3 regions of the Telluria sp. ZB4P36 genome follow, and region 2 is predicted to be linked to each of the others. Evidence: predicted binding sites of a transcription regulator. Region 2 holds the regulator's gene; each other region holds the start of a gene.

Region 1 (9,735 bases), on a different contig from region 2:
GCATTCCGAAGCCGGATGGAAGCGAACGTGAGTTGGGGATACCCACCGTGACCGACCGTCTGATTCAGCAGGCACTATTGCAGGTGCTGCAACCGCTAATCGATCCCCACTTTTAGTGAGCACAGCCACGGGTTCCGTCCCGGCCGGCGTGCGCGTGATGCCGTGCTCGCAGCACAGCAGTACGTGCAGGGGGTGATGGCCCTGCTCAAGCGCCAGTACGACAAGCTGCACTTGAAGATCAACGAATCGAAAAGTGCCGTAACTAGTGCGTTTGGCCGAAAATTTCTTGGTTACGAGCTGTACACAACCGGGAAAGGCGAAGTCAAACGGGCTGTGTCGTACAAGGCACAGAAGGCTTTTCGGCAGCGGATCAGACAACTCACTCGTCGATCCGGCGGACGCAGTATCACCCAGGTGATTGAAGGCCTGCGCTCTTATGTACTGGGGTGGAAAGGCTACTTTGGTCTGGCGCAAACCACAGCCGTCCTGAATAAACTGGACGAGTGGATGCGCCGCCGAATGCGTGCGCTCCATCTGAAACACTGGAAGCATGGGGCAACGATCTACCGGGAAATGCTGAAACTCGGAGCAAGGCCCGACGTTGCGCTACAGGTGGCATGCAATAGCTGCCGCTGGTGGCATAACAGCAGGCTTGACCTGAACAAAGTGCTGACGATTGCCTACTTTGACCGTCTTGGCATGCCTCGCCTCACTTAACCTCAACTACTCGACCCGCCCGGTGCGGACCCGCATGCCGGGTGGTGTGGGAGGGGCCGGTCAGCATGCCGACTGCCCCTATCCCGATGCCGCCGCGGTGCCGCTTCCGTCAGGTCCCGCCGCCTTGTAGGAGACGGCCTATCGAAAAATGTGCGGCACCTAACGGTGGATATGAGAGCCCATCGTTACCATGGGAACCGTCTGAGTGAGGAACCTGTGCGGCCAACGCGCGGTAGCCAACAGCTCAACAGGTTAGCCGGTCGCCTCGAGGACCGGCACCAATTCGGGCCGGCGCGCAGGCGGCGGCTCACAACGGAAGTGGAGGTCGCCATGTCCGAGATGAAGCAGCCACCCAAGCACCTGGTACGCGAATACCTCGAGCGCCGTGCGCGGGATAGCGCGCCGCCGCCGACGCCGGAGGAAATCCGCCGCCAGCTCGGCTGGGGCATGCTGATGCCGTCCGATCTGAAGATGGGGACCAACCGCTCCTAATTCTTCCCGCGCCAGGACGGCGCGGGCCATCACCGTGCAATCGGTGTCCACCCAGGAGACGTTCATGACCAAAGCTATTGGCAACAAACACGAAGCACAACACCGCGGCAAGAAAGAGCGGCTCGAGATCCGCCGCACCAACATCGCGCGCGAAGCCGTGAAGATGGCCGAAGCCCGCGCCAAGTACCGCAACCAGGTCAAGGGCCGACCAGACATGGATCTGTCGGCAACGGCCTGAGCGCCCTTCGATTCGCGAATCGACCAGATTACGCTGCCCACCTGGCCCGCCCTCAAGGCGGGCTTTTTTTCGTTCGTCGCCGGCGTCCGCCGAAAATTTCGCCGTTCACCGCCCGCGCGCCGCCATTCACCGAAAGGCGCTTTGCCGGTTGCCGGGTCTTCGGTATCGTGTGTCCATTCCAATCACAGACGGAGTCACGCAACATGCATACCGAAGAAGCTTACCGCTGGCGCAAACAGGTGGTCTGGGGCCTGCTCCTGATCGCCGTCGGCACGGTCGTCCTGCTCGACCGCCTCGATTATCTCGACCTGGGGTCCTACTGGCACTACTGGCCGCTGCTGCTGGTCGTGGTCGGCATCAACCAGACCATCGGCTACCCGAGCCCGCGCGAGTTCGGCAACGGCCTGTGGACCGTCTTCATCGGCCTGTGGCTGTTCGCCTGCTTCGAACACATCTTCGGCCTGACTTTCCGTAACAGCTGGCCGCTGTTCATCCTGGCCTGGGGCGTCAAGCTGGTGTTCCAGCCGCTGGTCGCGCGCCGCCTTGCGCAACAGCCTGACCTCAAGCACATGGAGAACAAGCATGAAGGATAAACTCCAGATGAAGGGCGTCACCAGCCAGGTCGTGCTCGGCCTGCTCGTGATCCTCATGGGACTGCTGTTCCTGCTCGATAACCTCGATATCATCGCGATCCGCAGCTTCATCTCGTTCTGGCCGATGGTGTTCATCATCCTCGGCATCGTCAAGCTGTGCGACACGCAGACCCGCGGCGGCCAGATCCTCGGCGCGGTCTTCATCGGCGTCGGCGTGCTGTTGAGCCTCGACCGGATGGACGTCATCGATTTCAACTGGCGCACCCTGTGGCCGCTGTTCTTCATCGGCTTCGGCGTCTACACCTTGTACAAGGCACGAACCGGACGCCGCCTGATCTCGATCGACGGCGTCAAGGGCGAGAACGACCTTGGCGGCGAGGGCGTGGTGGACGTCACCGCGATCCTCGGCGGCTTCGACCGGCGCGTCGTCACCCCCAACTTCCGCGGCGGCGAGATCACGGCGGTGATGGGCGGCTGCGCCCTCGACCTGCGCAATTCCTCGATCCAGGGCGAGGCGGTGGTCACCGTGTTCGCCTTCTGGGGCGGGGTCACCCTGAAGGTTCCGACCGACTGGACGGTGGTCCTGAACGGCACGCCGATCATGGGCGGCTTCGAGGAGAAGACCATCGCGCCGCCCGACAACAGCAAGCGCCTGATCGTGCGTGGCTACGCCATCATGGGCGGCGTGGAAATCCGTAACTGATGACGGGGGCCTTCTGGGCGCGGCGCAGCGTCGCGCTCTACCTGCTGGCCTGGCTGATGCTGGGCGTGCTGCTGGCGGGGCTGGTCGTCACGGCCACCGACGCCGGACCTGCCGCCAGCCTGCTGTTCGCGCTGCCGCTGACGCTGTGCTACGCCTTTGCCTGCGGTTTTTCCGCCTACTACCTGTGCCGCGCCTATCCGCTGGCGCAACGCAGGCTGGGCGCGGTACTGACGGTGTTCTTCTTCAGCGGGCTGAGTGCGGCGCTGCTGTGGTGCGCGGCCGGCAGCGCCTGGGCCGCCCTGTGCCGGCTGCTGGCGCCGGAAGCGGCGGTGGCGGTCAACCGGCCCTTCGCGGCGCTGATGTTCGGCATCGGAATGCTGCTGTACTGGATGACGGCGGTGGCGCACTACCTGGCGCTGGAGTTCGACCGGGCACGCCGCGCCGAGACGCGCGAACTGGAGTCGCGCCTGCTGGCCCGGGACGCGGAACTGCGCATGCTGCGTACCCAGATCGATCCGCACTTCCTGTTCAACAGCCTGAATTCGATCAGCGCGCTCACCGCGATCGACCCCGGCCGGGCGCGTGCCATGGCCCTGCAGCTGGCCGGCTTCTTCCGCCAGACGCTCGGCTTGGAAGCACACCGTAAGGTATGCTTGAAGGACGAGCTGGCGCTGGTCGAGCGCTTCCTGTCGATCGAACAGGTGCGCTTCGGTCCGCGCCTGGTGTTCGAACACAGCGTCGGCGAGGGCGCCGGAGCATGTTTGCTGCCGCCGATGATCCTGCAGCCGCTGGTGGAGAACGCGGTCAAGCACGGCATCGGCGGCATGCTCGAAGGCGGTACCATCCGCCTCGGCGCGGAACGTGCGGGCTCGCTGCTGCGCATCCATGTCGAGAACGATGTCGATCCGGAGGAAGCGGGACGCGCGCCGGCCGGCAACGGCATCGGGCTGGTGAACGTGCGCCAGCGGCTGGCGGCGGCCTACGGCAGGGAAGCCAGCGTGCACTGGGCACGCGTAGACAATACATTCCGGGTGGACCTGGCGCTGCCCGCGGAGACGGAGGAGAAGTAGATCATGCGAGTTCTGATCGTCGACGACGAACACCTGGCGCGCGCGCTGCTGCGCGAGTACCTGGCCGGCCATGCCGACATCGAGATCGTGGGCGAATGCGCGAACGGTTTCGAGGCGGTGAAGGCGATCGGCGAGCTCGATCCGGAGCTGGTCTTCCTCGACATCCAGATGCCCAAGCTGGATGGCTTCGAAGTGGTCGAGCTGGCCGGGGCGAATCAGAAAAATTCGCCGCATTATGTCTTCGCCACCGCCTACGACCAGTTCGCGCTGAAAGCCTTCGAGGTGCATGCGATCGATTACCTGCTCAAGCCCTTCAGCCGCGAACGGCTGGCGCAGGCGCTGGACCATGCGCGCAACCGCCGTCCGCAGGCGCCGCGGCTGGAAGCGGTGGTGCAGGAGGCGGCGCAGCGGCGCGGCTACCTGGAGCGTGTCCTGATCAAGGACGGAGCGCGCGTGCACGTGGTCCCGAGCGCCACTATCGACTACATCGAGGCCCAGGACGACTACGTGCAGGTGACGGCCGGGGGCAAGGCCCACCTCAAGAACCAGCGCATGTCCGAGCTCGAGGCCCAGCTCGATCCGCAGGTGTTCATCCGCATCCACCGCTCCTACATCGTGAACGTCGGCGCGATCGCGCGCATCGAGCCGGCCAGCAAGGACAATTACTGCGCCGTGCTGAAAGACGGGACGACACTGCCGATCAGCCGCAGCGGCTACCAGAAAGTCCGCGACATGCTGAATTAAACGCGGCCATCGACGTCCCACCAGGCTGGCAGCAGGGCGCGCACGTCCTGGCGTCCGAAGCGGTCGTCGATCAGCCAGACCACGCCGCGGTCCGTCTCCGTGCGGATCACGCGGCCGGCCGCCTGCACCACCTTCTGCATGCCCGGGTAGAGGTAGGTGTAGTCGTAGCCCGCGCCGAACATCGCCTGCATCCGCTCGCGCAGCTGTTCGTTCACCGGGTTCACCTGCGGCAGGCCGAGCGTGGCCACGAAGGCGCCGATCAGGCGCTCGCCCGGCAGGTCGATGCCTTCGCCGAAGGAGCCGCCCAGCACCGCGAAGCCGACGCCGCGCCCTCCCGCCGTGAAGCGATCGAGGAAGGCGGCGCGCTCCGGTTCGCTCATGCGCCGTTCCTGGCGCCAGGCCGGGACCTCCGGATGGCGCTGCGCCAGCTGCTCCAGCACCTGTTCGAGGTAGTCGAAGCTGCTGAAGAAGGCCAGGTAGTTGCCGGGCCGCTGGAGGTATTGGCGCGCGATCAGGTCCGCGATCGGACCCAGTGAGGCGCTGCGGTGCTGGTAGCGGGTCGAGATGCCGCCGGCGATGTGGACCTCGAGCTGGCTGGCGCTGAAAGGCGAGGCGACGTCGGCCCAGGCGGTATCAAGCGGCATGCCGAGCAGGTCGCAAAAATAATGCCAGGGGCCGAGCGTGGCCGAGAACAGGGTCACCGAGTGCGCCAGCGCGAAGCGCGGCGCCAGAAAGGGGGCCGGCACCACGTTGCGGATGCTGATCGTCGAGTCGCGCACGCCCGCGCGGGTCAGGTCGCACAGGGAATGCTCGCCAAAGGATTCGGCCAGGCGGATGAAGCCCAGGGCGTCGAAATGGAAGCGCTGCAGGTCCGGATCGAGCGGTCCGGGGTGCTCGGCCAGGAAGTCGTTGACGGTACCGGTGGCGTTCTGCAGCGCGTCGAGCAGCTTGCCGGGCACTTCCGGCAGCACCTGGTAGGGCGCCGGGGCTTCCTTGTCGACCCCGGTCCAGGCGCGGCCGACGCGTTCCAGGGCCTTCCTGACCGGCTCCGGCGCATTGGCGCGTGCCGCGCGCAGATTGGCGCGGTCCAGCTCCGCGCTGTACATCGAGCGGGCGCGCGACACCATGTTGTGAGCCTCGTCGACCAGCACGCTGGCCTTCCAGCCCCGTTCGAGCGCCAGCGCGTAAAGCATGGCGCTGCCGTCGAAATAATAGTTGTAGTCGCCCACCACCATGTCGGCCCAGCGCGCCATCTCGCTGCCCAGGTAATAGGGACAGACGTCGTGGGCCAGCCCGGCTTCGCGCAGGGCATCGCGGTCCAGCAGCGCGACCTGCGCCGCGGCCGCGCGTGCGGCAGGCAGGCGGTCGTAGAAGCCCTTCGCCAGCGGACAGGCATCGCCCTGGCAAGCCTTGTCCGGATGCTCGCAGGCCTTGTCGCGCGCGGTGAGTTCGAGCACGCGCAGCGGGATATTGGTGCCGGCGCCCAGGCTGGCGGCGGCGTCCAGCGCCAGCCGCCGGCCCGGCGTCTTGGCGGCCAGGAAGAAGACCTTGTCGAGGCTTTGCGAGGGCATCGCCTTCAGGACCGGGAACAGGCTGCCGACCGTCTTGCCGATGCCGGTCGGCGCCTGGGCCAACAGGCAGCGCCCGCTGGTGTTGGCGAGGTAGATGTTCTCCGCCAGCTGGCGCTGGCCGGGCCGGAAGTCCGGGTGCGGGAAGCGCAGCGTGCCCAGGGCCGCATTGCGTGCGGCGCGGTGCGCGGCTTCCTGGGCGGCCCAGTTCGAGAAACGTTCGCACAGCGCAGCGAACAGCGCGGCCAGCTCCGCCGCATCCCGGCTTTCACGCAGGACCGTTTCCTGGCCGCTGCCGATGTCGTAGTAGACCAGGGCCAGGTCGACCTGCTCCAGGCCCAGCTGCCGGCACAGCAGGTGGCCGTAGACCCGCACCTGCGCCCAGTGCAGGTGGCGGTGGTTGTCGGGGATGGAGGAGAATTTGCCGCGGTGGGTCTTGATCTCTTCGATCAGGTTCTGGTCCGGGTCGTAGCCGTCGGCGCGCCCGCGCACCTGCAGATTGCCCCAGCCGCCTGCGAGCGCCACCTCGGTGCGGTAGTTGGGGCCGCGCCGGCCCGTCACCACCGCATGGCCGGCGATGCCTTCCTGGGCGGTGGGCGAGGGTGTGAAGCGCAGGTCGAGGTCGCCCTGCTTGGCGGTGAACTCGCACAAGGCGCGTACGGCGACGCTGTAGCTCGCGTCCACCGTCAAGCGGCCTGCTCCCACTGCAGGTAGCACACCGATACCGGCATCCCATGCGTCGCGCAGTAATCGATCCAGCGCAGCTGGTTGTCCTGCAGGCGGTCGCCCGGGCCCTTCACCTCGATCATGGTGTAGCGTCCCTCGGCCGGCCAGAACTGGATCAGGTCGGGGAAGCCGGTATGGTTGGCCTGGACGTCGGCCAGGATGCGCTCGCACCACTTGCGCAAGTGCTGCGGCGGGATGCAGGCCAGCGCCAGCTCCAGCAGTTCCTCGCTCAGCGCTCCCCAATACACGAAGGGCGAGGCGATGCCCGCCTTGTCGCAGTAGGTGGCGCGGATGGTGTCGCGGTAGGCGCCGTCCTCCAGTTCGGCCAGGCAGGCTGCGAATTCGGCTGCGCGGCGCTGGTGGAAGTCCGGGCTGTACAAGTCGGCCGGTCCGCGGTGGAAGGGGTGGAAGAAGGCGCCGGGAAGCGGCGCGAACACGGCGCGCCAGCACAGCAGGCCGAACAGGGAATTGGCCAGCGCGTTCTCGACGTAGAACACCGGCGCCTCGGCGCTCGCCAGGTGCTCGCGCACCACGCCTTCGACCCACCATTCTCCACTCGGCATCGGCAGGCGCAGGTCCAGCCGCTCGACCGCGGCGCTGCGGCGCGCCGGCAGCCTGGCGTGGCCGAGGCGGCGCGCCAGACGCGGGCCGATGCGCAGCAGGTGCTGGCGTTCGGCCTCGCTTTCGGGCGCGGCCTGGGCCAGCTGGAACAGGGCGTAAGCCTCGTCGAAGCGCTCATGCTTTTCCAGCACCCGGATGGCGCGCCCACGCGCGCCCAGGTAACGGCATTGCGCATAGACGGCATGGGCATTGTCCCAGTCCTTGAGGTTTTCGTAGCCCTGACCGATCTGGAACAGCAGCTTCTCGCGCCGGCTGACCAGCCAGTCGTTGTCGAAGTCGTGCGAGGGCAGGTCGCGCAGCACTTCGTCCAGCGCTTCGCCGGCGTAGAAGCGTTCCTTGCAGTGGTGCAGGCGCAGGTAATGCTCGACGTCCGCGCGCGAGCGGAAGCCGCGCGAGGCCTGCGAAATCTCGACCTGTTCGAAGCGGAACATGCCGAGGTCGGACAGCACGAATTCGGTCCAGTCCTGGTGCAGGTTGCCGAAGAAGATCAGGCGCAGGCGGTCGCACAGGGGCTTGGCCAGGATGCGCAGGGCGACATCGGTGCAGCCGGGGTACCAGCCGGAGAAAGGCCGGCTGTCGCCGCAAGCGGCGCGCAAGGCTTCCAGCTGCTCGGCCTTGCGCGCGTTCTTCTGCGGCAGCCGGGCCCCGAAGGCGTCGGCGATCTCGGGCTTGGACAGCAGCTCGAACAAGTCGTCGAGGGAGAGCAGCGGATCGGTGTCGATCCAGCCGGTGTCGAGCAGGAGGCGTGCGGCCTCGAGCGGGCAGCCGATCTCGGCATAGACCAGCTTACTGGCGCGGAACAGATTCCCCTTGCGCATGACCATGCGCACGAACAGGGCGCGCGCATTCTGCGGCAGGGCGGGGAAGGCGGCAAGGAAGGCGAGCTCGTCGGTGTCCAGCAAATCGCGATACCGCTCGCCGATCCAGTCAAGGACGCGCTGGAAATTGTCCAGATAATAAAACTCGTTTTCCAGAACCCTGATCATCTCGTGCCGCCGTACTGTGCTTATGTACAGTATAACTCCACGAAGAATCAATAGCCCAGCAGTATCCCTATATTTCGCCGATTTTCTCGGTCATTGCGGGCTTTTCGCCACGTCATGGGCGTGGTGGACGGGCCTGGCAAGCGTCGTTCGGGCACAGCAGCTCGGTCATCTGCGAGCCCTCGGGGGCGTGGCCGTTGGCATGCACGATGACGGCCGAGATCAGTGCCACGTCCGCATCCACCGGCCCATCGGTTGTCCTGGCCGGGGTGACACCGCGCTGGGCCTTGGGCGTCACCGGGCGAACGGCGCCTTTCGCCGCCATGGCGGCTTTGGGTTTGGCCGGCGTGGCGGGCGCCGCACGGGGCGTCGGAACTGCCCGGGCCACCCGCGGCGCCGGCACGCTTGCCGCGGGAACGGGAGCGGGGGCAGGGACGCGGGCGGTCGCCTTTTCCGGCGCCGGTCGCAAGAGGCGCAAGGGCGGAACCGCGTCTGCCGGGGATGCCTGCTCCACCTGGTCGACGATCAGGGCCGCTTCAGCCGCCGGCGCCATGGCCACTTGCCGCAGCACCGGGCCGGCCGCGGGCAGCGGCGCTTGCCGCGCTTCGGCCAGCACCGTGTCCTGCGCGTCCAGCCGCGCGCCGTCGTTGTTGGCAGCCAGCCAGACCAGCGCACCGGTCAGTACCACCGCCAGCGAGGTGCCGGCGCCGTACCAGGCCAGCCGCGTGCCCGATGCCTTGCTGCCGCGCTTGCGCGCAGGCTCGCGCTCGAGCAGGGCCAGGATGCTGTCCTCACCGGAGGTAGCGACGCGGCGGGGCGACATCAGGTTCGGACGCGTGGACGTGGATTGATTTTCGTCTGTAGGCCGCACGGCAACCCTCCTAAGATTGGTTCTTCCAATTCTGATTAGAAACAATCTTGGAGGTAGCGATGCTGATTTTTCTCGCCCTTCTGTACTTTTGTCTGGCGACGGCCGCGATCTGGCTTGCCTTGTTCCCGGGCGGACGCGCTGTTCTTGCCCGCGGGCTGTCCGCGCTGAGGCATCGCCTGTCGCAGCGCGCCGTCGGCTGGCAGATCGCGGGCAGCCAGTACGCCGGTGCGCTGCGGGGGAATATTCCGCGCGATCTCCTGGGCAGCATCGCCGGTTTCGTGCGGCGCCACCGCATCGCCTGCGCGATCGGGGTGCCGGCCGTGCTGATCCCGTCGCTGCTGGCGCTGGCCCTGAGTAGTCCGGCCATGCTGCCGGTCTACGAAGGCGAGGGCGCCGCGCCGGACGTCCA
Region 2 (9,735 bases):
CACCGATGCGGTGTTCAAGGCGGTGTCCGCCGTGCATCGCCGCGTGCGCGGCGCCTATGCGGTGGTGTCCCAAATCGCCGGCCACGGCATGCTGGCCTTCCGCGATCCCTTCGGCATCCGTCCGCTGTGCCTCGGCATCAATGAAACCGAGCAGGGCACCGAATACCTGGTGGCGAGCGAATCGGTGGCGCTGGAAGGCCTGGGCTTCCGCTTCGTGCGCGACATCGCGCCGGGCGAGGCGGTCTTCATCGACAACGACGGCAAGCTGTACGAGCGCCAGTGCGCCGAGAACCCGTCGCTGAATCCCTGCGCCTTCGAATTCGTCTACCTGGCCCGTCCGGATTCGGTGATCGACGGCGCCTCGGTGTACGCGACCCGCCTGCGCATGGGCGAATACCTGGCCGACAAGATCCGCCAGGAGATCCCGGAAGGCGAGATCGACGTGGTCATGCCGATCCCCGATTCCTCGCGCCCGGCCGCGATCCAGCTGGCCCTGAAGCTCGGCGTCGAGTACCGCGAAGGCTTCATCAAGAACCGCTACATCGGCCGCACCTTCATCATGCCGGGGCAAGGGATGCGCAAGAAGTCGGTACGCCAGAAGCTCAACGCCATCGCCTCCGAGTTCAAGGACAAGAACGTGCTGCTGGTCGACGACTCGATCGTGCGCGGCACCACCAGCCGCGAGATCGTGCAGATGGCGCGCGACGCCGGCGCCCGCAAGGTGTTCTTCGCCTCGGCCGCGCCGCCGGTGCTGTACCCGAACGTGTACGGCATCGACATGCCGACCCGCGACGAGCTGATCGCCCATGGCCGCACCGTCGAGGAAGTCTGCGCCGAGATCACCGCCGACCGCCTGGTCTACCAGGACGTGGATGCGCTCAAGCGCGCCATCTCGGACGTCAACCCGGCCCTGAAGAACTTCGAGGCTTCCTGCTTCGACGGCGTCTACGTGACCGGCGACGTGACCCCGGAATACCTGGACCGCCAGGAAACCGCGCGCCATAACCCGAAGCAGAACCAGATCGAGGATCCGGTGCGCACCCAGCTGAACCTCAACACCCCGGCGACGGCGGAGTAAGGCCAGCCATGAGCGACCGGAAGTACGGTTTCACGACCACCATCCTGCACAACGACCGCCGCAAGGCGGTCGAGCAGGGTTCGCTGCACAAGCCGGTGCACACCTCGGTAGCCTTCGGCTACAACGATGCGCGCCAGCTGGCCGCGGTCTTCCAGGGCAAGGAACCGGGCTTCCGCTACGGCCGCCAGGGCAACCCGACGGTGAGCGCGCTCGAGGACAAGATCAGCAAGATGGAAGACGGCGTCGGCACCCTGTGCTTCGCCACCGGCATGGGCGCCATCGGCGCGCTGTTCCAGGCGCTGCTGCGCGCGGGCGACCATATCGTCTCGTCCTCCTTCCTGTTCGGGAATACCAACAGCCTGTGGCAGACGGTGGCGGGACAGGGCGTCGCGGTGGACTTCGTCGACGCGACCGATGTCGCCAATGTCGAAGCGGCCTTGACCCCGGACACGCGCATGGTCTTCGTCGAAACCATCGCCAATCCGCGCACCCAGGTCGCCGACCTGGCGCGCATCGGCCAGCTGTGCCGCGAGCGCGGCATCCTCTACGTGGTCGACAACACCATGACCACGCCCTACCTGTTCCGCCCGAAGGCGGTGGGCGCGGGCCTGGTGGTGAATTCGCTGACCAAGTCGATCGGCGGCCACGGCAATGCGCTGGGCGGCGCCCTGACCGATACCGGCCTGTTCGACTGGAGCGCCTACCCGAACATCGCGGCGAACTTCCGCAAGCAGCCGGCCGCCAACCAGGGCCTGGCCCAGCTGCGCGCCAAGGCCTTGCGCGATTTCGGCGCTGCCCTCGGGCCGGAAGCGGCGCACCATATCGCGGTCGGCGCCGAGACGCTGGCCTTGCGCATGGAACGCACCAGCGCCAACGCGCTGGCGCTGGCGCAGATGCTGGAAGCCGATCCGCGCGTGGCGGCCGTTCACTATCCGGGCCTGGCCTCGCACCCGCAGCATGGCATCACCAAGGAGCTGTTCCGCGCGGCTGGCTCGCTGTTGAGTTTCGAGCTGCGCGAGGACATCGACTGCTTCGACTACCTGAACCGCCTCAAGCTCGGCATCCCGGCCAGCAACCTGGGCGACACCCGTACCCTGGTGATCCCGGTGGCGCACACGATCTTCTTCGAGATGGGGGCGGAGCGGCGCGCCAGCATGGGCATCGCCGAGTCCCTGATCCGGGTATCGGTCGGCATCGAAGATACCGACGACCTGCTGGCGGACTTCCGCCAGGCGCTCGACGCGTAATGACACCGGCAGCCTTTGGGCTGCCGTTTTGTTTCAGCGGTTGAGCACGCCGGCCGATTACCGCTATCATGGGCTTTCTTATTCCTTATTCCTCACCTGCCCATGAAGACCAAGCTGTTCCTTGCATCCCTGCTGCTGTGCGGTGCCGCCTTTGCCGGCGAGCTGGAAGACGCCAATGCCCTGTTCGCGAAGAAGGATTACGCGGGTGCGTTGAAGATCTATACCAAGCTGGCGAATGCCGGCAATCCCGAGGCGCAACAGGCCCTCGGCCAGATGTACTGGTACGGCGAAGCGGGGCAGGTGGACGAGGCCAAGGCCGAGGCGCTGTTCAAGAAGGCTGCCGCCAAGGGCAACAAGGTCGCGGTCGCCTCGCTGGAACTGATGGACCAGCGCGTCAAGCGCCGCAAGGAAATCGATTACTGGATCAAGGGCTATGACGGCGAAGACCTGAAATCGGGCGAATACCGCTGCACCACGCCGCGCATTCCGGCGATGTCGAAGGTTAACGCGGATATCGACCGCATCGGTGCGGCCGTGCAGTCATGGCAGGACTGCTACAACAAATACGTGACCAACCTGAACGCGGCCATGCCGCTGACCCAGCGTATCCCGGCGGATATCGCCAAGCTGATGAACAAGGAAGAAACGGAGCAGTCGACCGCCTACCTGAAGCAGCTCCAGGAAAACCTGAGCGAGGAAGCGAAAGTCAGCTCGAAGCTGGTGTTGGCGGATTTCGCGGCTTGGCGCTCGGCAACCGAGGCCTATGTGGCGGAGCACAACAAGATGGTGAAGTCCGCCAAGAAGGATTCGCACTGGGCGGACAAGAAGATCCAATAAGACGCGATTGAACGCTTCGGCGGCTTGCCGCCGAAGCGTTCATGGCAGGCCTCAGTGCCAGCTGCGCATCAGGCCGACGGCCAGGCCTTCCAGCGCGAACTCGTCTTCCGGCGTCACCTGGATCACCTTGAAGTCCGGGTTTTCCGGCAGCAGTTCGACCAGGTTGCCGGTCTTGCGGTAGCGTTTGACGGTCACTTCCTCGCCCAGGCGGGCCACCACGATCTGGCCGTTTTTGGCGCTGTCGATCTTCTTGACCGCCAGGAAGTCGCCGTCGCAGATGCCGGCGTCGCGCATCGACCAGCCTTTGACCTTCAGCAGGAAATCGGGGCGCGCCGAGAACATGGCGGCATCGACGGAATAGGTGGCTTCGACGTGTTCCTGGGCCAGGATCGGCGAACCGGCGGCCACGCGGCCGACCAGCGGCAGCGACATCATCAGGGCCGCCGGGACCATGGGGACCTGCTCGACCGAGGCGCCGACCAGGCGGATGCCGCGCGAGGTGCCCGGCGAAATCTCGATCGCACCCTTGCGCGCCAGGGCTTGCAGGTGTTCCTCGGCCGCATTGGCCGACTTGAATCCCAGCTCGGCCGCGATTTCGGCGCGGGTCGGCGGGAAGCCGGTGTTTTCGATCGCTTCCTTGATCAGGTTGAGGATCTGTTCTTGCCTTGCAGTGAGCTTGAGCATGTCGTGCGGCTGGATAGTTGTATGACCAGACTGTATTTTTATACAGTATTTCGCAAGACGCAAGGGGATTCCGAAATTTTCTCGAAAAACTTCGTTGACGTTGGATTTTCAACTCAGGGCCGGGGTCGCTGCAAGCAGCGGCCCCGGCCGGGCGATTACCAGCCGCAGGCTTCTTCGTTGGTGACCACGCCGAAGTCGGTGCGCTCGCCGACCTGGACCCAGCGGCCCTGGCAGGTGAAGGTGCGGGTGCCCACTTCAGTCGTGTAGGTCGCGTCCGAATAATAGGTCAGGGTCGTGGTATAGCCAGGATAGGCGTAGGCAGCCGCCGATACGAGGATGGCGGCGACGCCGAGATAAATCCTTTTCAACTTCATCTTGTCTCCGATCGTTATTGAGGTAACTCATGTGCTCGGACCGTTGTCCGGCGAGTAAATACTAGCACCCCATATGAAACAATCGACCGGTGAAAATTCACATTATTGTATTTAATGCAATGTGCATAGCGGTGCCGGGACTGCAGCACTTGGTCCCTTCCGCTTGTCCTCGAGCCCGGGATCGTGTTACGATAGCCGGCTTTCCCTTCCCACACTCGTCTTGACGCCGAGGTGGGCATTTGTTTAAACGTCCTTAAGGAGTGTTGCATGCGTCATTATGAAATCGTTTTTATCGTCCACCCGGACCAGAGCGAGCAAGTCCCGGCGATGATCGAGCGTTACAAGACCACGGTGACCAGCCGCGGCGGTAACATCCATCGCGTGGAAGACTGGGGCCGTCGCCAGATGGCTTACCAGATCCAGAAGCTGCCGAAAGCCCACTACATCTGCCTGAACATCGAGTGCGACAACGAGACCCTGGTCGAGCTGGAAACCGCATTCAAGTTCAACGATGCCGTCCTGCGTCACCTGACCGTCAAGATGAAGAAGGCCGAAACCGCACCGTCGCCGATGATGAAGTCGGTCCAGCGCGAAGACGCAGCCAAGAGCCACCGCGCAGAAGCAGCAGCTCCTGCCGCTGCCCCGGCCGCAGCTGCCTGAGTTTTTTCTCGGGAATTCATAGAGCGCAGTGAACCGGTTCCAGCTCATCGCGACCATCGCGGAGCGTGACGTACTGCGTTATACCCCGGCCGGCGTCCCCATCGTGGGCGCGATCCTGATGCACGATTCGCAGCAGGTAGAGGCCGGAGTGGCAAGGCAGGTCGCGTTTGAAATCCCTGCGCTCGGCGCGGGCGAGATTTCAGGCAGGCTGGAAAGCGCCGAACTCGGTGCCGCCTACCGCTTCGAAGGATTCCTGGCCAGGAAAAACCGCAACAGCAAAGCCTTGGTGTTTCACATCATTGATTTCAGTGCTGCATAACGCAGCGCAATTTAGATTAGATACAGGAGCCTCGAAATGGCATTCGGTAAAAAGTTCGACAAAAACAAAGCTAAGCTCAAAGAGAAGCGCAAACAGCAAAACCCGCTGTTCAAGCGCAAGAAGTTCTGCCGCTTCACCGCTGCGAACGTGGAACAGGTCGATTACAAAGACGTCGACACCCTGAAGGACTTCGTCCAGGAAAACGGCAAGATCATGCCGGCACGTCTGACCGGCACCAAGGCGCACTACCAGCGCCAGGTCGACACCGCCATCAAGCGCGCACGCTACCTCGCGCTGCTGCCGTACACCGACCTGCACAACGCTTAATTCGCGTCGTACAGTTCAGAACATCCTGGAGAAAAGAACATGCAAGTTATCCTTTTGGAAAAAGTTGTTAACGTCGGCAACCTGGGCGACGTCGTCAAGGTCAAGGACGGTTACGCACGTAACTTCCTGATCCCGCAAAAGATGGCGCGCCGCGCCACCCAGGCCGCCGTGGCCGAGTTCGAAGTCAAGCGCGCCGAACTGGAAAAAGCAGCTGGCGAAAAGCTGGCCGCTGCCCAGGCACAAGGCGACAAGCTGAACGGCATGACCATCACCATCGCCCAGAAGGCGGGCGTGGACGGCCGTCTGTTCGGTTCGGTCACCAACTTCGACATCGCCGAAGCCCTGAGCAAGCAAGGCTTCCCGGTCGAGAAGTCGCAGGTTCGCCTGCCGACCGGCCCGCTGAAGACCACCGGTGAATTCCCGGTCGCCGTCGCGCTGCACACCGACGTCGTGTCGGAAATCACCATCGCCGTCGTCGGCGAAGCTGCTTAATTTGATGTAAGCAGTTGTTGTATAAATGAAAAAGCCGGGTTCGCCCGGCTTTTTTATTGCCGGAAATTCTCGCCAATTATGTCAGCCGTGTGACCGGAAAAGGTATAATGCCCGCCATGAATTCCCCAGCCGATCCGCAAGTCGATTCCCTGCGCATCCCGCCGCATTCCATCGAAGCAGAGCAGTCCGTCATCGGCGGCCTCCTGCGCGACAATGCCGCGTGGGACCGCATCGCCGACTTCATGAACGCGGACGATTTCTACCGCTACGACCACCGCATCATCTTCGAACAGATGGTCCGCCTGATCAACGCCGGCAAGCCGGCCGACGTGATCACGGTCTACGAGGCCTGCAACAACCTCGGCAAGGCCGAGGAAGTGGGCGGCCTGCAGTACCTGAACGCGATGGCGCAGAACACGCCGTCGGCGGCCAACATCCGCCGCTATGCCGAGATCGTGCGCGACCGCGGCATCCTGCGCAAGCTCATCACCGTCGCCGACGAGATCTCGGGCAATGCCTTCAACCCGCAGGGCAAGGAAGTCAAGCAGATGCTCGACGAAGCCGAGTCGAAGATCTTCGCGATCGCCGAAACCGGTTCCCGCGGCCAGCAGGGCTGGAACCCGATCCAGCCGCTGCTGACCCAGGTCGTCGAACGCATCGACGAGCTGTATTCGCGCGAGAACCAGGGCGAGATCACCGGCGTGCCGACCGGCTTCATCGACCTCGACCGCATGACCTCGGGCCTGCAGCCGGGCGACCTGGTCATCGTCGCCGGCCGTCCGTCGATGGGCAAGACCGCGTTTTCGGTCAATATCGGCGAGAACGTCGCGATCGAAGCCGGCCTGCCGGTGGCCGTGTTCTCGATGGAGATGGGCGGCGCCCAGCTGGCCATGCGTATGCTCGGCTCGGTCGGCCAGCTCGACCAGCACCGCCTGCGTACCGGCCGCCTCAACGACGAGGACTGGCCGCGCCTGACGCACGCCATTCAGAAAATGAATGATGCCCAGCTCTACATCGACGAGACCCCGGCGCTGAACCCGATCGAGATGCGCGCACGGGCACGACGCCTGGCGCGCCAGTGCGGCAAGCTCGGCCTGATCATCGTCGACTACCTGCAGCTGATGCAGGGCAGCCAGCCGGGCGACAACCGCGCGGCCGAGATCTCGGAGATCTCGCGTTCGCTCAAGGGCCTGGCCAAGGAACTGCATTGCCCCGTCATCGCACTGTCCCAGCTGAACCGTTCGCTGGAACAGCGCCCCAACAAACGCCCCGTCATGTCCGACCTGCGCGAATCCGGCGCTATCGAACAGGATGCGGACGTGATCATCTTCCTGTATCGCGACGAGGTCTACAATCCCGACTCGCCCGATAAAGGAACCGCCGAGATCATCATCGGTAAGCAGCGTAACGGCCCGATCGGGGCGATTCGCCTTACCTGGATCGGCTCCTATACCAAGTTCGGCAACTACAGCGGCAACCTGAGCGTCTACCAGGGCGATTAAGTTTCAACAAGCCGCGGATTCACCACCTTACGCCGCTGCCAGCCGTGGCAGCGGTTTCGAAGTCCCCAGAGATTCACAACGGAGAACAATATGTTTGGACGCCTGATGCCCCAGGAGGGCAAGTTTTTTGACCTGTTCAACCAGCACGCCGCACTGTGCGTGAAGGGTGCGCAAGAGATGGTTGGCCTGATGACCAACTTCGACGACCTGGAAAACCGCACCCACGCCGTGGAAAGCATCGAGAAGCAGGCGGACAAGATCACCTACGAATGCGTCGACCTGCTGCACAAGACCTTCATCACCCCGCTCGACCGTGACGACATCCACAAGCTGATCACCCGCATGGACGACATCCTCGACATGATGGAAGACGCGGCCCAGACCGTCTCGCTGTACGACCTGCACGCGGTGACCCCGGAAGCCGCGCGCCTGGCCGAGCTGTGCCTGTCGGCCTGCAAGAAGGTCCAGGAAGCCGTCGGCCTGCTGCACGACATGGGCAACGCCCAGAAGATCGTCGCCATCTGCGAAGAGATCGACCGCTTCGAGTCGGACGCCGACCACGTCATGCGCGCCGCCATGTCCAAGCTGTTCCGCGACGAGCCGGACGTGCGCAACCTGATCAAGATGAAGGCCATCTACGAGATCCTCGAGACCGTCACCGACCGCTGCGAAGATGTGGCGAACATCGTCGAAGGCATCATCGTCGAGAACGCGTAACGGACAACAGCGCCACGCGCACAACAAGAATAAACATGGAAACTATTAACATCAGCATTTACGTGCTGGGCATGCTGGTGCTGCTGGCACTGGTGTTCGACTTCATGAACGGCTTCCACGATTCGGCGAACTCGATCGCCACCGTGGTGTCGACCGGCGTGCTGAAGCCGCACCACGCGGTGGCGATGGCGGCCTTCTTCAACTTCATCGCGATCTTCGTGGTCAGCATGAAAGTGGCCCAGACCATCGGCAAGGGCACCATCGATCCGCACGTGGTGGACCATTACGTCATCTTCGGGGCCCTGGTCGGCGCAATCACCTGGAACATCATCACCTGGTACTACGGCATCCCGTCCTCGTCCTCGCACGCGCTGATCGGCGGCCTGGTGGGCGCCGCGGTGGCCAAGTCGGGTACCGGCGCGCTGATCTCCGCCGGCCTGATCAAGACCGTGGTGTTCATCGTCGTCGCGCCCCTGATGGGCTTCATCCTGGGTTCGACCATCATGCTGATGGTCTCATGGATCTTCGTGAAGTCGACGCCGCGCAAGGTGGACGTCTGGTTCCGCCGCCTGCAGCTGGCCTCGGCGGCCGGCTACTCGCTCGGCCACGGCGGCAACGACGCCCAGAAGACCATGGGCATCATCTGGATGCTGCTGATCGCCGCCGGCGTCACCAGCCCGGACGATGCGCTGCCTCCGGCCTGGGTGATCATCTCGTGCTACGCCGCGATCGCCTTCGGCACCCTGTTCGGCGGCTGGCGCATCGTCAAGACCATGGGCCAGAAGATCACCAAGCTCAAGCCCGTGGGCGGCTTCTGCGCGGAGACCGGCGGCGCCATGACCCTGCTGATGGCCAGCTTCTTCGGCATCCCGGTCTCGACCACCCACACCATCACCGGCGCGATCGTCGGCGTGGGCGCCTCGCAGAAGATGTCGGCGGTGCGCTGGGGCGTGGCCGGCAACATCGTCTGGGCCTGGATCTTCACCATCCCGGCATCGGCCTTCATGGCCGCGATCGCCTGGTGGATCGGCACCCACATCATGTAAGAGCGTCTGCTCTCTGGAAGCCCGGCATTGCCGGGCTTTTTTTTGCCCCCGTAGCGGACTGGCGGCGCCGTCCCGCGGGTTATACTGAATCCGCCGCTGTCCATGCCGTACCGGAGGCTCAATGAATCCGCGTGTCGACAAGACCATGCCGGCCGGAACCTCGAACGGTCTCGGGGCGCTCGGCCCGCTACGCCCCTTCCTGGCCTTCCTGCGCCGGCGGGTGTCGATGCTGCTCGTCTGGCCGGCGGCCGCCCTGGTCGCCGCGGCCGCCTGGTGGGGCTACGTCTTGCGCGACATCGAGCTCGAGCGCCGCGAGCGCGTGGCCGAGATCGAACAGCAGGCCGACGCCTATGCGCAGAGCCTGGTCACCCGCACCCGGCGCTCGATCGCCGAGACCGACCGCCTGCTGCTGCTGCTGCGCCACAACTGGGTCACATCCGGCTACCGCAGCA
Region 3 (9,735 bases), on a different contig from region 2:
GCGGTCGTGTCGACGGTCTCTGAAGAGGAGACCGGGAACGGTGCTGCCGGGTTCGATACGAGCGTGTCAAACCCTCAAGAATTGGCCGATTGTACACCCGGAAAACCCCGATTTACGCTCAGCTACTACAAAAAAGTAGCAGAAATGCCCGAGTAATGTAGTAGGCTATTCGGCGGCTTTTTCGAACCTGTTATTTCGCTACGCGACAAACGTTTATTGAAAGAAACTCTCATGCGAATAGCTGTTTTGGACGATTACCAGGACGCGGTACGCGGCCTTTCCTGCTTCCGCCTGCTGGACGGGCACGAGGTCAAGGTCTTCAGTCATGCGGCGCGCGGCCTCGGTCAGCTGGCGATCCGGCTGGCCCCTTACGACGCACTGGTGCTGATCCGCGAGCGCACCGCCTTCCCGGCCGCCTTGCTGGCACGCCTGCCGAATCTGAAGCTGATCTCGCAGACCGGCAAGGTCAGCGGGCACATCGACGTCGCGGCGGCAACCGAACACGGCATCGCGATCGCCGAAGGCATCGGCTCACCGGTGGCGCCGTCCGAACTCACCTGGGCCCTGATCATGGCGGCCAGCCGCAAGATCGTGCCGTATGCGAATAACCTGAAGGACGGCCTGTGGCAGACGGCCTCGACCAACCCGGTGCTGAATGGCCTGGGGCGCTCGCTGCGTGGGCGTACCTTGGCGATCTGGGGCTACGGCAAGATCGGCCAACTGGTGGCCGGGTATGCGCGCGCCTTCGGCATGCGCGTGCTGGTCTGGGGGAGCGAGGGCAGCCGGCAGGCAGCCGTGGCCGACGGCTTCGAGGCGGCGGTATCGCGCGATGCGCTGTTCGTGCAGGCGGACGTCTTGAGCCTGCACCTGCGCCTTTCGGAGGCGACGCGCGGCATCGTGAAGGCCGAGGATTTCGCGCGCATGAAGCCGGATGCCCTGTTCGTCAACACGAGCCGGGCCGAGCTGGTCGACGAAGGCGCGCTGGAGCAGGCCCTGCGCGCGGGGCGGCCGGGCTATGCGGCGCTGGACGTGTTTACTAGTGAACCCTTGCGTGCGGATTCGCCCTTGCTGCGCATCCCGACGGTGCTGGCGACGCCGCACCTGGGGTATGTGGAGCAGGACAGCTATGAAATCTATTTCCAGACGGCCTTCGAGAACGTGCTGCGCTTCGCGGCGGGGCAACCGGACAATATCCTGAATCCGGAAGCGCTGGGAAAACGCTAGCTCTCCTGCTTCAGTTCCGGTGTGCCGGTGAAACTGGGCCGCCGCACCGGCATCACGTGGGTGCCGGTCCACAGGCCGGCCCAGCCCGGCGGCCAGCCGATCGCCGGGCCCGCGTAAGGCTGGAGCCCTGCGCGCACCGGCACCACCGGCACCGGCGGCGCCTCGACCAGCCCGCCACCCGCCGGGCGCTCCATATTGAGGCTGTACATGTAGCCCGGCAGCAACAGTTCGCACACCTGGTCGAACCAGGCCGTGTGGTCTTCGTCGCGGCCCAGCGCCTGCGCCAGCCCCTGGGGATCGAACTTCGCCAGCGCATGGATCAGCTCGTCCGTGCTCGCACCCGGCGTATCGCCCCAGCCCATGACCGGATTGTTGTTGTAGTCCGCGCCCGAGCCATACCAGCCTTCGCGCCAGGTGCGCTGCATCCAGTTGCGCGGGCCGGTGAACAGATGCCAGCGCCAGTGCAGTCCTGAAGGCTTGGGCCAGGAGTACAGGTAGAGTTTCTGGTAGCCCGCCTTGTGCAGTGCGCGCACCACCTCCATCAGGCGCGCGTGTGGCATGCGGTCCGGCGGCGTGCGGCGGAACAGGATCGGTTCGCCATCCGCGTGCTGCACCTCGTCGCTCGACAGGTTCAGGTCGAGCGTGCGCTGCTCGCTGCCGAAACGCGCCGAGATCCAGCCGGTCAGCAGGTTGACGTGGGTGATCACGCCATAGCCTCGATGGCGGTGGAAGATGACGGTGCCCGGTGCGACGGCTTTCATGGGAACAAATGAGAAAAAGGAAGAAGAAAGGAAAGAGTGTACTCATCCGATCCGGACGATTCTAGCGCAGTCACACACGGATACATACCCATTTACGGCTATCATTAGCCACCTTTTTTCTGCACGTGGACAAATCAACATGACTTTGCGAATCATCGCCACCGGTGGCACTTTCGACAAACACTATAACGAACTGAACGGCATCCTCGGCTTTGCCGACAGCCATCTGCCGGCGGTGATCGCGCGCTCGCGCATGACCGTTCCCGTCGAGCTGGAGGTGCTGCCGCTGCTCGACTCGCTCGACATGCATGACCCCGACCGCCAGCGCGTACTGGCTTCCTGTCAGGCGGCAAAAGAGAAAGCCATCGTCATCATCCACGGCACCGACACCATGCGCGAAACCGCGGCCGTGCTCGGTGCGGCGAGCCTGGGCCAGACCATCGTGCTGACCGGCGCCATGATCCCCTACGAGATCGCGAATTCCGACGCCCTGTTCAATCTCGGCTTCGCCTGCGGCGTCGCCCAGACCCTGCCGGCCGGCGTCTACGTCGCCATGAACGGCCAGGTGTTCCCGTGGGATAACGTCACCAAGAACCGCGCCGCCGGCGTGTTCCAGCAGCTCTAATACTCTGGGGCAGGCGCGCGCTGCGCCTGTGCGCGCCTGCCTATACTGCTTCCTCCGATCGCATCCGCACGAGGAGAAAGCAATGAACGAGCAGCGTCCCATCCTGACCACGCGCCAGGGCCACCCGGTCCGCGACAACCAGTCGCTGCGCTCGGTGGGCGAACGTGGTCCGGCCACGCTCGAGAATTACCAGTTCATCGAAAAGATCACCCATTTCGACCGCGAGCGCATTCCGGAGCGCGTGGTGCACGCGCGCGGCACCGGCGCCCACGGTTTCTTCGTGCCCTACGGGACCATCGGCGGCGAACCCGCCGGCAAGTACACGCGCGCCCGCGTATTGAACGAGCTCGGCGTACAGACGCCGATCTTCGTGCGCTTCTCCACCGTGATCGGCGGCAAGGAGTCGCCCGAGACGGCGCGCGACCCGCGGGGTTTCGCGATCAAGTTCAAGACCGTCGACGGCAACTGGGACCTGGTGGGCAATAACCTGAAGGTCTTCTTCATCCGCGACGCGATCAAGTTCCCGGACATGATCCACGCCTTCAAGCCTGACCCGGTCACCAACCAGCAGGAGCCGTGGCGCTTCTACGACTTCATCTGCAGCCATCCGGAAGCCCTGCACATGGTCACCTGGGTCAAGAGCCCGTGGGGCATCCCCGCCACCTACCGCGAGATGGAAGGCTCGGGCGTGAACACCTATAAACTGGTCAACGACCAGGGCGTGGCCCACCTGGTGAAGTTCCACTTCGAGCCGAAGCAGGGCGTGCGCAACCTGACTGCCAAGCAAGCGGCCGAGATCCAGGCCCACGACACCAGCCACGCCACACGCGACCTCTACGGGGCGATCGAGCGCGGCGACTATCCGGAATGGGAATTCTGCGTGCAGATGATGAGCGACGGCGAGCATCCGGAACTCGATTTCGACCCCTTGGACGACACCAAGCGCTGGCCGGAAGACCGGTTCCCGCTGCTGCCGGTGGGCCGCATCGTGCTCAACAAGAACCCGGACAACGTGTTCGCGGAAACCGAGCAGTCGGCCTTCGGCACCGGCGTACTGGTGGACGGCATCGACTTCTCGGATGACAAGATGCTGCAGGGCCGCACCCTGTCCTATTCCGACACCCAGCGCTACCGCGTGGGCCCGAACTACCTGCAGCTGCCGATCAACCAGCCGCAGGAAGGCGCGGCGGCGCGCACCAACCAGCGCGACGGCCAGATGACCTATTACGTGGACGGCCGCGGCGAGGACAAGCACATCAACTACGAACCGAGCCTGATGGGCGGCTACAGCGAGGCGCCCAAGCCCGAGAAGGAATACCACCAGGTCGTGGAAGGCCACCTGGGCCGCTACCAGACCACCCGCACGATGGACGACTACGCCCAGGCCGGCGCGCGCTACCGGAGCTTCGAAGACTGGGAACGGGACGACCTGGTCGGCAACGTCGGCGGCGACCTCAAGAAATGCCCGGCGCCGATCCAGCTGCGCATGGTGTGGCACCTGTGGCATTGCGACGAGGATTACGGGCGGCGCGTGGCGGAAGTGGCCGGGATCGACCTGGAACAGGCCAAGGCCTTGCCGCCACTGCCGGGCAAGCCGGCGCCGCACCAGAACCGGGCGGGGCCGACCTACTCGAATGGCCGGACGGAACAGGAAGATGAGCCGTCGACCAGTGAGGAGATGGTGGGAGAAAAGTAGCCGGTCAGGCCTTGGCTTCCCCGCCCAGCGCCTCGACCACGTCCGCCATCAGCTTGGCCAGTTCACCCGTCATCAGCATGATGTCGTTATCGAAACGCTCGTCGTCGCTATAGGTAACGGCTTCGCCTTCCTTGATCACGTCGAGCGGCTTGATGCCCTTGATCGCCAGCGACTCGGTCAGCACGAAGCTGATGCGGTCAGTCCAGGTCATGGCCAGGCGGGTGCACTGCTTGCCGGCGGCGATGTGGCGGCGGATGTCGTCCGGCTCCAGGGTGTGCTTCACGTAGCGCACGGCCGCGCGGCTTTCGCCGGTGGCGCGCAGTTCGGTGTCCTGGTCGATGGTGAAGCCGTAGGGCGCTTCGTCCGCTTCCAGCCAGCCGGTCATCACGGCCACCGGCGAGCGCTGCACGCGCAGCGATTCCAGCGGCATGCGGTCGACCGCCTTGAGCAGCAGCTTGATGACGTCATCCGCCTTCGAGGGGCTGGCGGCATCGACCACCAGCCAGCCGTTGACCGGGTCGATCCAGACCCAGACATTGCTGCGGATCGAGAAGGCACGCGGCAGCAGTTCGTCGGCCACGCGTTCCTTCAGTTCCTTCATCGCCTTCTTGCCCGGCGGGAAGCCCTGCTGCTCTTCCAGTTCGGCGGCCTTGGCCTTGGCGACCTGGTTGATGACCGAGCTCGGCAGCAGCTTTTTCTCGGTGCCCAGCATCATCAGCATCTGTTTGTTGACGACGTGCACCAGCTTGCCGTTGCCGCGTGGCGAATCCCAGCCCTGGCGCAGCAGTTCATTGCTGCTCGCGGGCGTGAAAGCCTGCGACTGCAGTGCTTCTTCCATCTGTTCAGGGTTGAATGCCCAAGGAGCGGGCAGGCGGTAAATCTGGAGATTCTTGAACCACATACGCTGTTATCCGATTGTTTCCAAAATTCTGGGGAACGACATTCTACGCTGCCGGAAGGCAATTGCAGCTGGCAGGAAAGGGAAAAAATTAATCTGTTGCCGAGTCGCCAACTGCCTCGACGATCGCCGCCGGCAGCGTGTCGTCGAACAGGCGCAGCTGCTCGACCGTCTCGGTGTCGCCCAGCCGCACGCCGACACCCAGCAAGCGCACCGGGCGGCTATGGCGGGCCCAGCCGGTTTCCATCAGGCGGGCATAGGTCGGGATATGTGGCGCATAGCCAACACACTCGACCGTGGTCTGCTGGAAGTCCGAGAACTTGATCTTCACGAAGAGCTTGTTGATGAATTTTTCAGCACCGTTACGCTTGATGCGGCCCAGCAGGTGCTCATACAAATCCGGCAGCAGCTTCAGGCAGGCGTCCAGGTTCGGCACGTCCGGCGTGTAGGTTTCCTCGGTGCTGATCGACTTGCGCTCGCGCGAGGTGTTGACTTCGCGATCATCGATGCCGCGGCAGAGCTTGTGCAGGCGGTAGCCGAAGCTGCCGAAGTGTTCGGTCAGCCGTTCGATGCTCCAGCTGCGCATGTCGGCGCAGGTCTGCAGACCGAGCCGGCTCATCTTTTCGGCCGTCACCTTGCCGACGCCATACAGCTTCTTGACCGGCAGCGCGGCAACAAACGCGTCCACCTCTTCCGGCCGCACCAGGAACAGCCCGTCCGGCTTGTTCCAGTCGCTGGCGATCTTGGCCACGAACTTGTTCGGCGCCACCCCGGCCGAGGCGGTGATGCCGACCGTCTCGACGATGCGGCGCCGGATTTCCTGGGCGATCAGGGTGGCGCTGCCCTTGCAATGGGGCGAATCGCTGACGTCGAGGTAGGCTTCGTCGAGCGAGAGCGGCTCCACCAGCTCGGTGTAGTCGCGGTAGATGTCCATGATCTGGGTTGATGCGATGCGGTACTTTTCCATTGCCGGCGGGATCACCAGCAGTCCCGGGCACAGCTTCATCGCCTGGGCGGTGGCCATGGCCGAATGGATGCCGAAGCGGCGCGCCTCGTAGTTGCAGGTGGCGACCACGCCGCGCTGGTCGGGGCGGCCGCCGACCGCGAGCGGACGGCCGCGTAGCGACGGGTCGTCGCGCATCTCGACCGATGCGTAGAAACAGTCGCAGTCGCAGTGGATGATTTTACGAAGGGAGGCGTTCACGTGACGGCGGAGCCGACTACTGTAATTGCATACAGTATCCGTTTTTTCTTGCAAGACGTCAAAGAAAACGCGCGGCATGCCGCGCGTTCCCGGATGAAGGCGGCGCAGGGAGCCGCGCCGTTTCCTCCTGAGCTTACCAGCCCAGCTTCACGTTGTAGGTGCCTGCGGCACCGGTATAGCCGCCGTAGTACACGACGCGCACGTAGCGGGTCGCCGTGGTGGTACCGGTATTGGCCGAGCTCACGCTCTCGGCCGCACCGACGCCGTTCTGGCTGCGACTAAGTAACATACCCGAGCCGCTGTAAACGTACAGGTCGTAGTCCGAGGTCGAGTTTGGCGTCATGACCGCACTCAGGGTCTTACCTGCCGGCAGGTTAACCCGGAAGTAATCCTTATCGGTCGAGCTGCCCAGGACGCCATTAAGGGTAGTTCCGCTGGTCGAGACCAGGTTCGCGGTACCCGTGCTGTCATTCGACTCGGTCTCGTTGATGTTCGGGCCGGACGGGGTGATGCTGCCGCCAATCGCCGCGTTCACCGCCGCGGTCGCGTCCACGATGCCGGTGCCGCAGCCCGAGCAGCTTGCGGGGAAGGCGCGCGCGGTCGACTTCAGCATGCTTTCCACCTGGTCCGGGGTCAGGGCCGGCTTGACAGCAAACATCAGCGCAGCGACGCCGGCAACATGCGGAGTCGCCATCGAGGTGCCCTGGTAGCCGGCGTAGCTGTCCGAGCCTGGGGCAGAGGAGCCCGTATTCAGGGTCGAGATCACACCGTAGCCGTCGCCGCCGCCGGGCGCGGCCACGTCGATCAGGGTCCCGTAGTTCGAGTAGGAAGCACGTGCACCTGTCTTTCCGGTTGCCGCCACGGCGATGACGCCCGAGCAGTTTGCCGGGCTGGCGTTGCTGACGTCCGTGTTGGCGTTACCCGCCGCCACGACCACGACCGCACCGCGTGAACGGGCGCTGTTGATCGCGGTCTGGGTAGTGACGTCGCAGGCGCCGCTGCCGCCCAGCGACAGGTTCAGCACCTTGGCCGGGTTCGCGTTGGCCGGCACGCTGTTCACGGCGCCGCCCGAGGACCAGATGATCGCATCGGCGATGTCCGAGGTATAGCCGCCGCACTTGCCGAGCACGCGCACCGGGACCATCCTGGCGTTGAACGCCACGCCGGCCACGCCCAGGCCGTTGTTGGTCTTCGCAGCAACCGTGCCGGCCACGTGGGTGCCATGCCAGCTGGAATTTTTGGCCGGAGAACCGGCATAGCATTCGCCTGCTGCGATCTGGTCGCCCGGGTCGCTCGGATCGCTGTCGCGGCCGGTGCCGTCATTGCCCATGGTGGCGTTGCTAATGAAGTCATAGCCCGGCAGGAACTGGCCGCTCAGGTCGGCGTGCGGGCGATAGCCGGTGTCGATCACGGCCACCACGACGCCGGTGCCGGTCGACTTGTCCCAGGCGGTCGGCAGGCGCAGGCCGCCGGTCGCATCGGTGTAATGCCATTGCTGGGCGTAATATGGGTCGTTCGCGGTCGCCATGTAGGTCATGATGCGGTCCGGCTCGGCGTATTCGATGTCCGGGTCGCGCGCCATCATTTCGGCGGCCAGCTTTTCGACTTCCTCCAGGTGCTTCTTGCCATTGAGCTTGAACACATGGGCGCCAGTCGCAATCGAATGGCTCTCGCTGACCACCATGCCGAACTCCTGGCCCGCACGGTCCAGCTTGGCCTTGCGGTCGGCCTTCAGGGCCGCCTTGGCCGCCTTCTTGCTAGCCGGCGCCGAGTCCGTGTACTTGACGATGACACGGTCTGTATCTACGATAAAGTTCCGCTCGGCCGCGCCAGCCATGGCTGCCACGAAAGCAAACGAGATTGCAGCGCACATTTTCAGCATTGCAGGATGCAGCGAATGGATATGCGTCATCTTTCTTCCTTAATGTATGTTTTCCGTTGGCAATATATTCTTGCCTATGGCCGATTCCGGTAATTGCCGGTGACCAATGGATGCAACGAAAAGCAGCGTAATACGAAAGGAAGAACTGTTGAGTGACAATTCGACATAATTTCGGCGCATTCACAACACGAAATTAAACTTATTTTGCAGGAAAAATTTTTCTTCTGCGAAACGTTAGTTCGGGAAAATAATGTATTCCATAATTGTGTTAATAGATATATAATATTCTTATTGAGGCAATATAAGGACGACACGGTGCCCGGATAGTGCAGCTCTTCCATACTTGAACAGATTGCACTCCAAAAAAAGAAGGCGCTGTCACCGTTACCTGTTGAGTTCCTTGAACTGTTGAGCTGTTCCACTGTCTGACCTCCATCCCGACGACAGCAGAGGCGAACATGGATGCAGCACGCTTCAGGAAGTGGCTTGGACAGTTGGCCTTGCTCACCAGGCGCCAGCGTGAGCAATTGTTCTCGAACCTGCGCCTGATGCTGGACCTGGAACGGGCCTGCGCAGCAATCGAGGGAGCCAGGCCGGCCTTGTGCTGTCCGGCCTGCGGCAACCAGCGCAAGCATCGCCACGGCCTCGACCGCGGCGTGCAGCGCTACCGTTGCTGTGCCTGCGGCCGTACCTTCAGCGCCCTCACGGGAACCCGCTTGCCAGGCTGCGCCATCGCGCGCGCTGGCTCGCGTATCTGGAAGGAATGCTTGATGCAAAGTCCGTACGGACTGCGGCCGAGGCGCTCGGCGTGCATCGCAACACCTGTTTCCGCTGGCGCCACCGCTTCCTGCACCTGGCAAAATCCGACCGCCCCGCGGTGCTCGCGGGCATCGCCGAGGCCGACGAAATGTTCCTGCTTGAGTCGCAGAAGGGATCACGCTCGCTGGATAGGCCGCCGCGTAAGCGAGGCGGCGTGGCCAGCCGGCGCGGCATCAATCGCGAGCACGTGTGCGTGTTGGTAGCACGCGACCGAAGCGGGGCGACCGTCGATTTCGTGACGGGCCGGGGCGCGGTCACCGCGGCCGAGCTCCACCAGCACCTGCTTCCCGTCCTCGACAAGGAGGTGCTGCTGGTCAGCGACGGGCATGGCGCTTATCGTGCGTTTGCGCGCGCCGCCGGCATCTCGCACGAAGCCGTCAACCTGCGTGCAGGCGAACGGGTACGCGGAGCTATCCATGTCCAGAACGTGAACGCCTATCACAGCCGCGTCAGGCAGTGGCTGGTGCGCTTCAAAGGCGTGGCGTCTCGCTATCTGTCGAGCTACCTGGGCTGGCAGTGGGCGGTCGATGGCCGGCGCATCGCATCGGCTGAAGCCATGCTACGCGCGGCGATCGGTGCGAACTCCAACACGCAACGGTGACAGCGTACATGGACGCCCCCGGTTT

Evidence for each region. The regulator LexA, encoded in region 2, represses DNA repair genes until DNA is damaged. The targets are predictions, from matches to a motif close to ACTGTATNNNNATACAGT.
Region 1: a site for LexA is predicted at 8,472-8,489, ahead of AC56LK_RS20140 (VRR-NUC domain-containing protein). Genes of this name have one in related genera too.
Region 3: a site for LexA is predicted at 6,427-6,444, ahead of dinB (DNA polymerase IV). Genes of this name have one in related genera too.

Annotation. Positions count from the first base shown of each region.
Region 1 covers NZ_JCASIE010000018.1:65,753-75,487, reverse strand. Annotated here, with positions in the region: partial or broken gene AC56LK_RS20180 (group II intron maturase-specific domain-containing protein) at 1-717, shown strand, start outside; gene AC56LK_RS20175 (hypothetical protein) at 1,048-1,209, shown strand; gene AC56LK_RS20170 (hypothetical protein) at 1,274-1,447, shown strand; gene AC56LK_RS20165 (LiaF transmembrane domain-containing protein) at 1,651-2,040, shown strand; gene AC56LK_RS20160 (LiaI-LiaF-like domain-containing protein) at 2,030-2,743, shown strand; gene AC56LK_RS20155 (sensor histidine kinase) at 2,743-3,813, shown strand; gene AC56LK_RS20150 (LytR/AlgR family response regulator transcription factor) at 3,817-4,557, shown strand; gene AC56LK_RS20145 (ATP-dependent DNA helicase) at 4,554-6,809, opposite strand; gene AC56LK_RS20140 (VRR-NUC domain-containing protein) at 6,812-8,458, opposite strand; gene AC56LK_RS20135 (hypothetical protein) at 8,571-9,326, opposite strand; gene AC56LK_RS20130 (M15 family metallopeptidase) at 9,386-9,735, shown strand, end outside.
Region 2 covers NZ_JCASIE010000001.1:335,007-344,741, reverse strand. Annotated here, with positions in the region: gene purF (amidophosphoribosyltransferase) at 1-1,078, shown strand, start outside; gene AC56LK_RS01655 (cystathionine gamma-synthase family protein) at 1,087-2,325, shown strand; gene AC56LK_RS01650 (tetratricopeptide repeat protein) at 2,428-3,162, shown strand; gene lexA (transcriptional repressor LexA) at 3,214-3,846, opposite strand; gene AC56LK_RS01640 (DUF6289 family protein) at 4,002-4,220, opposite strand; gene rpsF (30S ribosomal protein S6) at 4,488-4,880, shown strand; gene priB (primosomal replication protein N) at 4,909-5,199, shown strand; gene rpsR (30S ribosomal protein S18) at 5,236-5,526, shown strand; gene rplI (50S ribosomal protein L9) at 5,566-6,018, shown strand; gene AC56LK_RS01615 (replicative DNA helicase) at 6,135-7,520, shown strand; gene AC56LK_RS01610 (DUF47 domain-containing protein) at 7,611-8,237, shown strand; gene AC56LK_RS01605 (inorganic phosphate transporter) at 8,273-9,283, shown strand; gene AC56LK_RS01600 (bifunctional diguanylate cyclase/phosphodiesterase) at 9,405-9,735, shown strand, end outside.
Region 3 covers NZ_JCASIE010000020.1:999-10,733, reverse strand. Annotated here, with positions in the region: gene AC56LK_RS20805 (D-2-hydroxyacid dehydrogenase family protein) at 232-1,224, shown strand; gene AC56LK_RS20800 (L-asparaginase) at 1,221-1,985, opposite strand; gene AC56LK_RS20795 (asparaginase domain-containing protein) at 2,125-2,610, shown strand; gene AC56LK_RS20790 (catalase) at 2,693-4,306, shown strand; gene AC56LK_RS20785 (recombination-associated protein RdgC) at 4,311-5,207, opposite strand; gene dinB (DNA polymerase IV) at 5,296-6,408, opposite strand; gene AC56LK_RS20775 (S8 family peptidase) at 6,542-8,320, opposite strand; partial or broken gene AC56LK_RS20770 (IS1595 family transposase) at 8,749-9,735, shown strand, end outside.